2 regions of the Methylotuvimicrobium sp. KM2 genome follow, and region 1 is predicted to be linked to the other one. Evidence: riboswitches for the same ligand, from Rfam matches in the RefSeq annotation. Region 1 holds a riboswitch; the other holds the start of a gene.

Region 1 (5,583 bases):
TGCTGGGTTCACGGCGTCCTTTAGCGGCTTGTTTGTTTTCAAACGATGAGAATAAAAAGGGGGTTAAATTAATAATTCAAACTATCCTCTTTTTGAGTTACTTGACACAGAGCAAAACAACGCCGACGTCAGCCGGCGTTTTTTGGATTGCAGTTTACTTTTGCTTATTTAGAAACTGTAATCGTATGTTTAGCGGTTTTATTCGATGTATCGGTAGCAACCGCTTCAATGATATAAGTGCCTCGTCTTTCTTTGTTGGTATTCCAATTATGAGACAATTGATTACCGTCCACTGAGCTCACCAGGCTGCCGTTAATAAACAGTTGGATATTAGCCACAGCAACGTCGTCTTCCGCCGAAACATTTATTTTAACTACTCGTGATACTCGGCTACCGTCGGCTGGGTCGCTGATTGCTACGGTTGGAGGCGCGATATCTTCAATCACTTCTTCGATAGGCTCATCAACGACTTCTTCAATCGTATTTTGGACCGTTACATTAACACCACTTGAAACCCCTTCATTACCTGCCGCATCGATCGCGGTTGCGCTCAAGGTTACGGAACCATCTGGGACTTGATTGGAATCCCAGCTAAATTGGTAAGGTGCGGTCGTATCGGTACCGACATAGAAACCATTGGCATAGAGCGACACTTCGCTTACACCGACATTATCGGTGGCATTGACCTCGACTTCAACCAATCCGCTGACGGTATTTCCCCCCGTTGGCGAGAAAATATTGACTGAAGGGGCGTCGCTATCGACAGTGACATTCCCCATGCTTTGCGCCATTTCAACCGCTACGGCGGCATTGATGCGGCCGTGACCATAGTATGGGTGGATATCGCCAGCGATTTTATCGGCCGAGGATTTCAAAATTTGCTCGACTTCATCGGGCGTTAGTGTTGGATTCGCGCCCTGAATCAGGGCAATCACGCCTGCAGCCACCGGTGACGAAAACGATGTGCCGTTCCAACTACCATAACTGCCGCCGCGCGTAGTGGTTTGAATAGATGATCCCGGCGCCGCAACATCGATGAACGCGCCGTAGTTCGACCAGGACGTTTTGTTATCGGAGCTATCGGTTGCCGAAACGCTGATCATGTAAGGGTTATCGTTGAAACCCGGATCGACGCCGTCATTGCCCGCTGCAACGACTACAAGCCCGCCTTTGCTGCGCATGTATTGTGCGGCATTGGTTACCGCAGAACTGTTGGAGACCCCGTAGCTGATATTCGCGACATCTGCGCTTTGATCGGCCGCCCAGTTCAAGCCACGAGCAATATCGCTCCAATAAGCCCAACCATCACTACTGTTGGTAATGCGAACCGGCAATATTTGCGCATTCCAAGCGACGCCGGCAACGCCGTTAGCGTTATCGGTTGTGGCGGCCGCCGTACCCGCTACCGCCGTGCCGTGTCCATGTACATCAGAACTGTTGGTGCTGCCGTCGACCGCATTCCAACCGGGCAGCATTTTGCTGGATAAGTCAGAGTGCGCGCTATCGACACCGGTATCCAAAATAGCAATCACGGTGTTGTCGGCTTTTGTTGAGCTCCAAGAGGTTGGCGCTTGAATTTTGGGTAAATGCCATTGGTTGCCGTAACGCGGATCGTTGGGCGTCGTCAAGCTGAGTTCGACCGCCATATCGAGCTCTGCGAATTCGACATGAGGATTTTTGGATAATGCCCGAATAACGGCTTGCTCGGTTTGGGGAGGTACAGAGATAACATGCACTCCGATGTTACCGATTATCTCTTTTTTTTGGCCTTTATTGCGTTTCAGAATTTTGTCGAACTCGCTGTCCGATAACCCGGCTTTCGGTTTGACCAGAATTTGGCCTTCTTTCCAAGGCTTGTCGGGGGCTGCATAAGCCGTTCCGCTTGCGCCACCGAATACGCCGGCAATCAATACCGCCGCCAAGGCTTTGGAAATTTGAGTTGGTTTGAATGTGTTTTGATTTTTTTGACTTCTTCGGCTGTTAGAGTTCATGACCCCACTCCTTAATTTATATTTTAAAGGTCCGAAGGAGTTCCTTGAAGCTGAATATAAATTAGCGTAGATTTTGCGCTGCGCCAATTTAGCAACCCCACTGTCATAGGAAAGACTCCGTTAGACTGGAAACTTTGCGTCACCACCTTTCGATGGCTTTGCCCTTTTATGATTTTCGATTGACTGGAGCTTCTAAAAGCACTTTAAAAGCTTTTTTCGTTCCGGTTGAGTTACAGTGTATAAATTTCAGAAATAATTGATGTGATTTGCTTGGAAAAAATTTATTTAGAGAAATCATCTTGTTATTGTTAATATCGATTCAGTGATTTAGTAAGCACTTTTAAGTTGTCCATTACGACTCCCCTACAAAAAACCTTTTGAGTTTTAGCCATTCGTTCATCTTTAATTAAGCGCAATGGCCGACAGTGCATAGATTAAATCGCCAAAGAAAGAAATTTCTTTTTAGGCGAGTTTTTGTCAGTAAAAGATTACACAAGAAGTCTTATTTTGACCTTAATTCAGATAAGCGCTTGGCCTAAGTTCAATAACTCTCTCCATAGACAAACTCAGGGTTGATCAACAGCAAATCCGCCCATTTAAAGTATACTTGACGCCTATCATTTATTCGGTTTAAAAACGACGTGCTTCGCTTACTTAATTTGCTCGCCAATCTTTTTCCTTTTTGGGTCATCGCCTGCAGCGGTTTAGCATTATTTTTTCCTGCTTGGTTTACTTGGTTCAGCGGTCCAATGATCGTTTGGGGCTTGGCTATTATCATGATCGGCATGGGTATTACGCTTAGCTTCGAGGATTTTCGACGTGTAACGCGCACGACTCGACCGGGTTTAATCGGAGTCGTTGCTCAATTTGCCGTGATGCCGCTTTTGGGTTGGGCCATAGCTTATGGGTTTTCGCTCAATCCGCAATTGGCGGTCGGCCTGATACTGGTGGCTTGCTGCCCCGGCGGCACCGCATCTAACGTGGTTAGCTACATTGCTAATGCCGATGTCGCGCTATCGGTATTGATGACGATGTGCTCTACATTCGCCGCTGTTGTCATGACGCCGCTATTGACTCACTGGCTAGCCGGTGCCTACGTTCCGGTGGATGCTTGGAGCTTATTCTTCAATACTCTACAGGTGGTAATTCTGCCGGTTTTGTCGGGTATGTTGCTGAATCGTTATACGCCTCGCCTGGTTCAGGCCGTAACGCCTATCGCACCGCTCGTTTCAGTGATGGTCATCGCATTGATTTGCGCAAGCATCATTGGCGCGAATGCAAGCACGATAAAGGATTCGGCTTTATCTTTATTGAGTGCGGTTGCCTTATTGCATCTAGGCGGATTTACAATCGGCTATGCAATGGCTCGCTTGATGAAGCTTGAAGAAAAAGCAGCCCGCACAATTTCAATCGAGGTAGGCATGCAAAACTCTGGCTTAGGCGCGGTACTAGCCCAATCCAGCTTTGCACAAATGGCTCTTGCGCCAATTCCCTCTGCCATTTCGGCAAGTTTTCATTCGATCATCGGCAGTATGCTGGCAGCCTGGTGGCGTATACGAAAGACTAAAAGATAGGTGTGAATAATGCCGGAGAGATCCTTGTTTTCGCATATTCCAGTATCGACTTATGAAGGTGGGCTTTATCAGTAAGATAGGCTTTTGCTTTTCGGCAATTGCGGAATTTCAAGGGTGGCGTAAATGCTAAATGCACGAGAATTTTTCTGACCAGCATCGCCTAAGCTCCTTTTGTTTAAGTATTTCAATCCCTCTCTTTGAAAAAGAGGGGGCAACAATTAGGCATGAATAGCGGTAATTTGCCAATGGGGCATGAATACTTAAATAAATCTTTGAGAATTAGTTGTATCCGCATACCCATGACTTAACCCAGCCTTAACATTGCGCGTCAATAGGTTATTGAATAATATGAAATAATTAATTTTATGGCACTACAAAGTTAAATTTGGCATGATTTTTAATTATTATATTTCAATAGCATAGACGGTAGGGACTACACTTGTTAAAGCTAGGTTAACATAAAAGCACCAGAAAACAGGAGCATAAATGACATTGGTTTTATCATAATTTTACTTACACGCGATTGGCCTGGATTATACATATTCACCCTCGCTTTAAACAAAACACCATGGAAATCATCTGCTTTATCTAAGAAGCAGATCAATAGAAGGAACCCGGGTTAAACTAAGCTAGTTGTACGTTTACGAAGATCGGGGTAGGCATTATAATTGATATTTATCCTTCCCTTTTCCATCTTTTTCGGCTCGTCCGGATTTACCGTGGCAGTTCGAAAAATTGGCGACAAAGCAAACTCTTAAATTAAGAGTCACTAGGTTTATCAATTACTTAAATAATTTTTTCTTTTCTTATTCGGTATCGATACGCTATTATCACGGCAAGTACGGAAGAGCCTCTTTTTTAACTGCGAGGCTGCTCTTAGCATAGTTCGCATCAAAAGAACAAAAGTAAATGTTTAGACCCTAGACCACTGCAATTAATTTGTATCTGGCCCTGAGGTATCCCCACAAAACGCTCGTTCCCATGCTCTGCGCTCTTCGTTATACACAAATATCGATAAACTTGCTAAACAGAGGGCATCGTATGCCTGGAAACGGTGCTGTTTGATAAATCTGCGGTATTGGATATCAGTGGCTCCGAGATCGCGATCTGGGGATCGCTCCCACAGAGAGCATCCAGCCCCTTGTGGGAGCGACGCCTTCGTCGTCCCTCACCTAACGCTAGGTGAGGGAAAGTCGGGAACGTTGGGCGACAAAAAATGGTATCGAAGCCTCATTAGCTAAGATTGCAAAACGGTAATTTTTGACTTATTTCTGGTTCCCACGGTCCTCCGTGGGAACCCATACCTTGTCAGCCGAGGCAAGATCGGTATGCATTCCCACGCTGGAGCGGTGGGAACGAGGAAAGAAACTTTAGGAATGTCTGGTTGCTGGGATTATCGACCTATCGGGACGCAGAGCATCCCGGGATGCATTCCCACGCAGAGCGTAGGAACGATGAAAAAATCAATATATCTATCAATTTTCAGTCATAGCAAATTGTTTTATCTAGCTATTTCGTGGGGATACCTCAGTATCTGGCCCCGATTATTCATCCCGACGCTGAAAATCGTTGAAACGGAGCGTTAGCGAAGTGAATATTTTTAGTCCCCGAAGGCAATAATCGCCTAGTCATTTTTCGCTGCTGAAATCGGACCGCCCCCATTTCAGCTTTCGCGAAAAATCTTGGCGCGCCTGCAGGACGGGTTTAACCAGCCCGTCCTACTGAAGTCCGGTATAATCGGGATTTGCAACCCCGTCCTAAGCGCTTCGATTGTGTCTAAAGCAAATCAAAACGTTCGGAGCGGATTGAATATCCCGCCCCGCGCGAAGTAATTAGATTAACTCTAAAATAAGTACAAAAACCAAAGCCAAACCTAAACCGCAATGGATTACGCCCTTTACGCTTGCCAACGGCCCCATGAAACCGGCAGGCGGCAATTTCTGCGCAAAACCGAACCGGGAAAGCGCCTTGCGTGACGCATTGTATTGGATGCCGAGAATCGCCGCGAAAATCAAAAG
Region 2 (5,583 bases), 2.4 Mb from region 1:
CTACTACCGAAGCGTACCGGAAGACGCGCTTACGATCGACCTGATGCATCGGATCGACGCGCTTTATACCGACTATCCCTTTTACGGGAGTCGGCGGCGCTGAAACGGTTAGGCTATCGGGTCAATCGTAAGCGCATCCGGGGTCTGATGGCGAAGATGGGCTTGGAAGCGATCTATCCCAAGCCCAATACCAGCCAAAGTCACCCGGAACACCGAGTCTATCCGTATTTGTTAAACGACTTGGCGATCGAACGGCCCAATCAGGTCTGGAGTACCGATATTACTTATGTACGGCTCGCTCAGGGATTTGCCTACCTGGTGGCCGTGATCGATTGGTATAGCCGCAAAGTCTTGGCCTGGTACTTATCCAACACGATCGATATCGGGTTTTGTCTGGATTGCCTGGAAGCCGCGTTACGACACGGGCAGCCGGATATTTTCAATAGCGACCAAGGCAGCCAGTTTACCAGCCGGGAATTTACCGGGCGCTTGACGGAGGCCGGGATACGGATCAGCATGGACGGGCGTTGGATAATGTCTTTGTAGAACGCTTATGGCGGAGCGTCAAGTATGAAAATATCTATGTCAAAGGCTATGAAACGATGACCGAAGCCAAAACCGGACTGGCCGAGTATTTTCAGTTTTACAACGAAACGAGGCCACATCAAAGCCTGAATTACGCGACACCGCATGAAGTCCATGGCGGCTAATAGGCATGGCGCGTGGCGGGCCTGTGGACAAAGCGTGAATGTCCTTCGGACCGTGTGGATAAGCTGATGGAAAACTGCTGAAGCAGTTTCCCACGAGCTTACCCACACTCATTCACCCTTTGCCCACAGGCCCGCCATGAACCGAAAGAGGGTGATGAAAACGCCTGCGGCGCAATAATTATAAAAGATTTATTTTTTAAAGAGCAGGTTCCACCTTAAATTAGACCATTTTCTGTATTGACGTTGGGGTCCACTTTACTATAGCCTGGGCCGATTGTTCCAGCATATTTGGCTGGATGTTCAGGGGCGCCGGACCTTCTTTCCTGAACACTAGATATTGGGGAGAACCACGGGAAATACGGAAGAGCCGAAAAAAAGAGATCCTATCACTCAGTCTATGGAATGGCGACTTACCAATGAAGATGCTCGGGTAAAATTTAAAAAATCTTACCCGACAATACAAAAATGACCGAATACTATGGTGATAGAAACTTAGCTGAAATTTTACTACCCCCAAGTACAAACACATCCAGATTTTCGGTTACCGGTCCTTCACCAACGTCATCTTGAAACTTAATATTTAAGAAACCTAACCCTAATATTGATGCGTTAAGTTTCGAAGGACAACTATTACCATTCAAAAAATTCGCTCTACCGACTATCGCTAGAGCACCAAAATTTACTGCGAAGTCTGACGTCTCACTGTCCTGGAATTTTAGTTCCGAGGAAAACCAAACTTCAGTAAGTAAACCATTTCTGATACGTTCTAAAGAACTATCAAAAAGAATGAAAGGGTCTGTTACGTCTTTAACTTCTTTTTTTTCTTGTTTATCATAAACGACAAGCCGCCCTTCTCCGGTAGAGCAGTCATCCATTCGTAAAGCCAAAATAGTGTCTTTGGAAACACGCCTATTTGGCGGAAAATTTTGAACCAGATTGACAATCGCTTTCTGCGATTGCGTTAATTTGGAAATTTTGGTGTTTGAAATATTTAACTGGTCTTCAATTGCTAATTTTAATGAAAGTTTAACATCAAAATAATTGGCTTCGTTTGCATTTACCTGTTGAGAGTTAAATAATAAAACCAATCCAAAAACTATTGCTATTTTTACTATATATTCAATATTTTGACTCATAGCACGCTACCTTTGCTTTAAGTAACCCTTTAGCACTTTCCCGTTTTTCATATGATGAGGATTAAGTACTTGTTTGAAAGTAATTGATTTACCATAGGCGCACCCCAAAAAAAACTGTACAAAGCGCGAGACTAAACGATTACGCTCGCATAGAGCCTCAAACGGAATTCTTTAAAACAAATAAAAAGCCGAACCACCTACATGACCATAGCGACGGTCACTTTCGGCAGTCCGGCTTTCCTGGATCAAAGGACCCGCGACTTTCTGTCCCTACCTTACGATAGGTTTGGCTTTCACCGAATTCGATCATAAAATTTAATAAGTTTCAACTGAGGATTTTTATAAAGAATGAATAACACCTCAGGTTTTGTTGTCACCCCCTATACCCCTCATCGTTATACATAAGTCGAAAATTACCGTTTTTCTCGTTCCCACCGCTCCAGCGTGGGAATGCATACCGATCTTGCCTCGGCTGACAAGGTATGGGTTTCCACTGAGGACCGTGGGAACCAGAAAAAAATTACTGATTTGCAATCTTAGCTACTCCCTTTTGATTGAAAAACCGTCTAAGAATAAAAAGGCATGGGATATGTCTATCGAGGACCGCCGTGAACCCGTCCATGGGGGCTTGACGGCAGCGATCCCTGCTGCCGACATCCTCGCTAGCCACACCCCATACCTTCACAAAGTTAGCTAATTTTTGAGTATAAAGGGAGTAATGAGGCCTCGATACCATTTTTTGTCGCCCGACGTTCCCGACTTTCCCTCACCTAGCGTTAGGTGAGGAACGATCTGGGGATCGCTCCCACAGAGCATCCGGCCTCCTTGTGGGAGCGACGCCTTCGTCGCGATTTCGAAGCTACTGATGTTCAATATCCGCAGGTTTATCAAACTGCACAGTTTCCAGGTGTACGATGACCTCTGTTTAGCAAGTTTACCGATACTTGTGTATAACGGCGAGCCTATACCACTAGTTGTCGTCGGCGTTTTCGGCGATTTCGTGGGTTTTTGCTTTGGCCCGCTCGAATTTTGGGTTCTAAATCGTCGATTGCTTTTTGCGATTCTTCTTTGACTTTGTTTTTCAATTCGGTCAGTTTGCTTTGTTGTTCGTCGATAGTAGATTGGATTTTATTCAACAGTTCGTCTTCAGTTATGGCCGTCGCTCCAAAGAATAGGATTAATGATTTGAATCGTTTCGAACAATCCGAAACGTCAGGGTTTTCGGCCGAACATTTTGCCGAATGCATTGATGGCGCCTGAGACGCCGCCGACGCTATTCAGCAACTGTTCTCCAAGATCGGCGAGCGTTCCGTTTGGAGAAGCCTTGTCAATGACGTTAGGCACTGCTTCTTGGAGTCCGTTCAACGCCGAAGATTCGCTGATGCCCAGTTGTTTGGCGAATGCGGCAATTTTGTCGTGACCGAATATTTGTTCCAACTGGTTTCCGGAAACCGGAGCATTCTGGCCTTTGCCTAGCCACGAGGACGCGAGCTGCATTAAATCTTGGCTGCCACCGTTCTGCATGCTGGAAATAATAGAAGCCAGATTCAGTTGACCTTGAGTGTTACCGAACAATTTGGCCAACGCTCCGACGATTTCGGAGGTTTCTACTTTTCCGTCACGATCCGTGTCCAATTGCTCCTTGAATAATTGTGCACTTCTTTGAAGTAGGGAATTGATATCCATGACTGTGCCGCCTCGGGTCAAAGGTTTTTGGGGATTCGGATTTTCTGGCCGGGATAGATTTTATCCGGGTCTTTGATGACTTCTCGGTTGGCCTCGAATATTTTTTGATATTTCGAGCCGTTGCCGTAGGCTGTCTCGGCGATTTTCCAAAGCGTATCGCCTTTTTCGATCGTGTAAAACTGATCGTCTCCGGCGACCGTGCTGCCATCCGCGATCGTCACTCCTGCGGCATCAATGGCTTCGATGCCTTGCACATTCCCAGCGATCAAAACGGCTTTTTCCAATGCTTCGGCCGAGCTTGCCTTGCCGCTCAGAATGGCGCGGCCATCTTTGACTTGTATCTGCAAATTTTCGACGCCCGGATTATCTTCTTCGATTAGCTTTTGTATCGCGGCAGGCGCCTCGGTTTCGGAGCCGAACAGTTTTTTGCCCATATTCATCGCAAAGTTGAATAAACCCATGATCTATCCTCTTTTTTGTTGTGGAAATTTAGTTTGCTTTCGGAACATACACCCCGCCTTGATCGCGGTCAACTGATTTCGGGCGTACAAAAAATTAGGGCAGGCTTTGCATTTGACATTTGGACCTTGTTGATCTAACCGTCCAAGGAAAGTGACTTGTGGTATTGCATGCCGACAGGGGAGATATACCTTTCGCACTTCAAATTTCGGCATTGCCAGAGGAGGTGCCTGGGTGTCCGATAAAGGCTTTGCCAGCATGGAGCTGGCATAGAGCCTACATGGACGTATTCACGGCGTCCTTTAGCGGACACCCAGGCACCGAATTTTGATCTACGACGGGTATACAATTCGAATCATAACGCCAAGATTAGCCACGCTATCGGATTTGTCCAATACTCTGTTTGGCGCTTGCTGCAAGATAATCGCCGGAAGTAATACACACGAGACCCTCGATCGGGCGGTTATAGAGATAAACCCAAGCGTTCAGTGTTTGAACTGGGTCGAGCATGACCGGTTCGATGGACCTCGCATATTCGTGGGGTCGAGGGTCGCCAATGGCGCATTGCTCGTAGCGGTCGAGTGTGGCTAGGATCATTTTTGGGCGGCCGATTCGGTAGATATCGCCGAGCACTTGGTCACCGGCTTTGTTGGATTTTACGACGCCCGGATATTCCCCAAGATTAAATAATTTTCCCTGAAAATATCCAGGGCCAATCCAGTCGGCGCGTTGATTTAGCCAACGCGACATGGGGTGTCCGTGATTTTTTCGCAAGGTTCCGTACACGAATAGATAGTCTGTTTGGCGTTTTTTTAGTCGTTTCATTTTTTGTTGTCGTTCGAATGGTACATTTTGTCGACGGCGTCCTTAAACCAGCGAGGCAAAAAGATTACGACAAATAAGCCGATGACTGCGGCAATCGGTATCGGACCGATTTCAAGGATTGCCAAGAAAATCATTAACAATCCGTATTTCAATCGTATGAAAATATTCATCGAATTGTGTGATGGTTTATGTTCATCGTAGGTCAAAAAATTCGGCACTAGGGTGGCCTGCCAAGCGAGTTACCGAACCCTTAACAAAGTGCATAGTTACAGGACGTTATTTATCACGAAATCCTTAACTTTATGGCAGCGATGCAGGAGCAATTGCCGAGTAGTAAAAATTGACCTAACACACCGTCACTTCCTTAGGTAGTAACGAAATTCGAAGTGCTAAGGGTGCAAAAACGAAGGCCTACTTTTGAAAATGGTGAGTAGGGCAGTGATCGTTGCGCAAGCTAATAATAGGCCAATTCGATTGCTCCGCATGGGCTTTGAGTTTTTCGTCGGGATCGACCGCAACCGGGTTTTGCACTCGATTCAGCAAAGGCAGGTCGTTGTGCGAATCGCTGTAAAACCAACTGTTTGCAAGTGTTTCTTCCGAGGATGTCAGCCAGTCTTCCAGTAAAGCGACCTTGCCGGCTTGGAAGCAAGGCGTGCCGCTGAAATTGCCGGTATATCTGCCGTCGATGAATTCCGGGGTCGTCGCCAACAAGTGTTCGATACCGTAAAGCTTGACGATCGGTTCTGTGACGAAGCGATTGGTTGCGG

The links. Region 1 has a riboswitch for cyclic di-GMP ahead of WJM45_RS19625 (S8 family serine peptidase). Riboswitches for the same ligand answer to the same signal wherever they lie in the genome.
Positions count from the first base shown of each region.
Region 2: it holds a riboswitch for cyclic di-GMP, as region 1 does, so the genes downstream of both, WJM45_RS08660 (hypothetical protein) here and WJM45_RS19625 (S8 family serine peptidase) in region 1, are expected to answer to the same signal.

Region 1 covers NZ_CP150634.1:4,636,978-4,642,560, forward strand. Annotated here, with positions in the region: gene WJM45_RS19625 (S8 family serine peptidase) at 165-1,991, opposite strand; cyclic di-GMP riboswitch class I at 2,079-2,164, opposite strand; gene WJM45_RS19630 (bile acid:sodium symporter family protein) at 2,633-3,565, shown strand; gene WJM45_RS19635 (urate hydroxylase PuuD) at 5,398-5,583, opposite strand, start outside.
Region 2 covers NZ_CP150634.1:2,043,127-2,048,709, forward strand. Annotated here, with positions in the region: partial or broken gene WJM45_RS08655 (IS3 family transposase) at 1-710, shown strand, start outside; gene WJM45_RS08660 (hypothetical protein) at 1,187-1,846, opposite strand; cyclic di-GMP riboswitch class I at 2,069-2,147, opposite strand; gene WJM45_RS08665 (hypothetical protein) at 2,809-3,093, opposite strand; gene WJM45_RS08670 (YidB family protein) at 3,059-3,532, opposite strand; gene lysM (peptidoglycan-binding protein LysM) at 3,550-3,993, opposite strand; gene WJM45_RS08680 (gamma-glutamylcyclotransferase family protein) at 4,370-4,816, opposite strand; gene WJM45_RS08685 (hypothetical protein) at 4,813-4,986, opposite strand; gene WJM45_RS08690 (HAD family hydrolase) at 5,228-5,583, opposite strand, start outside.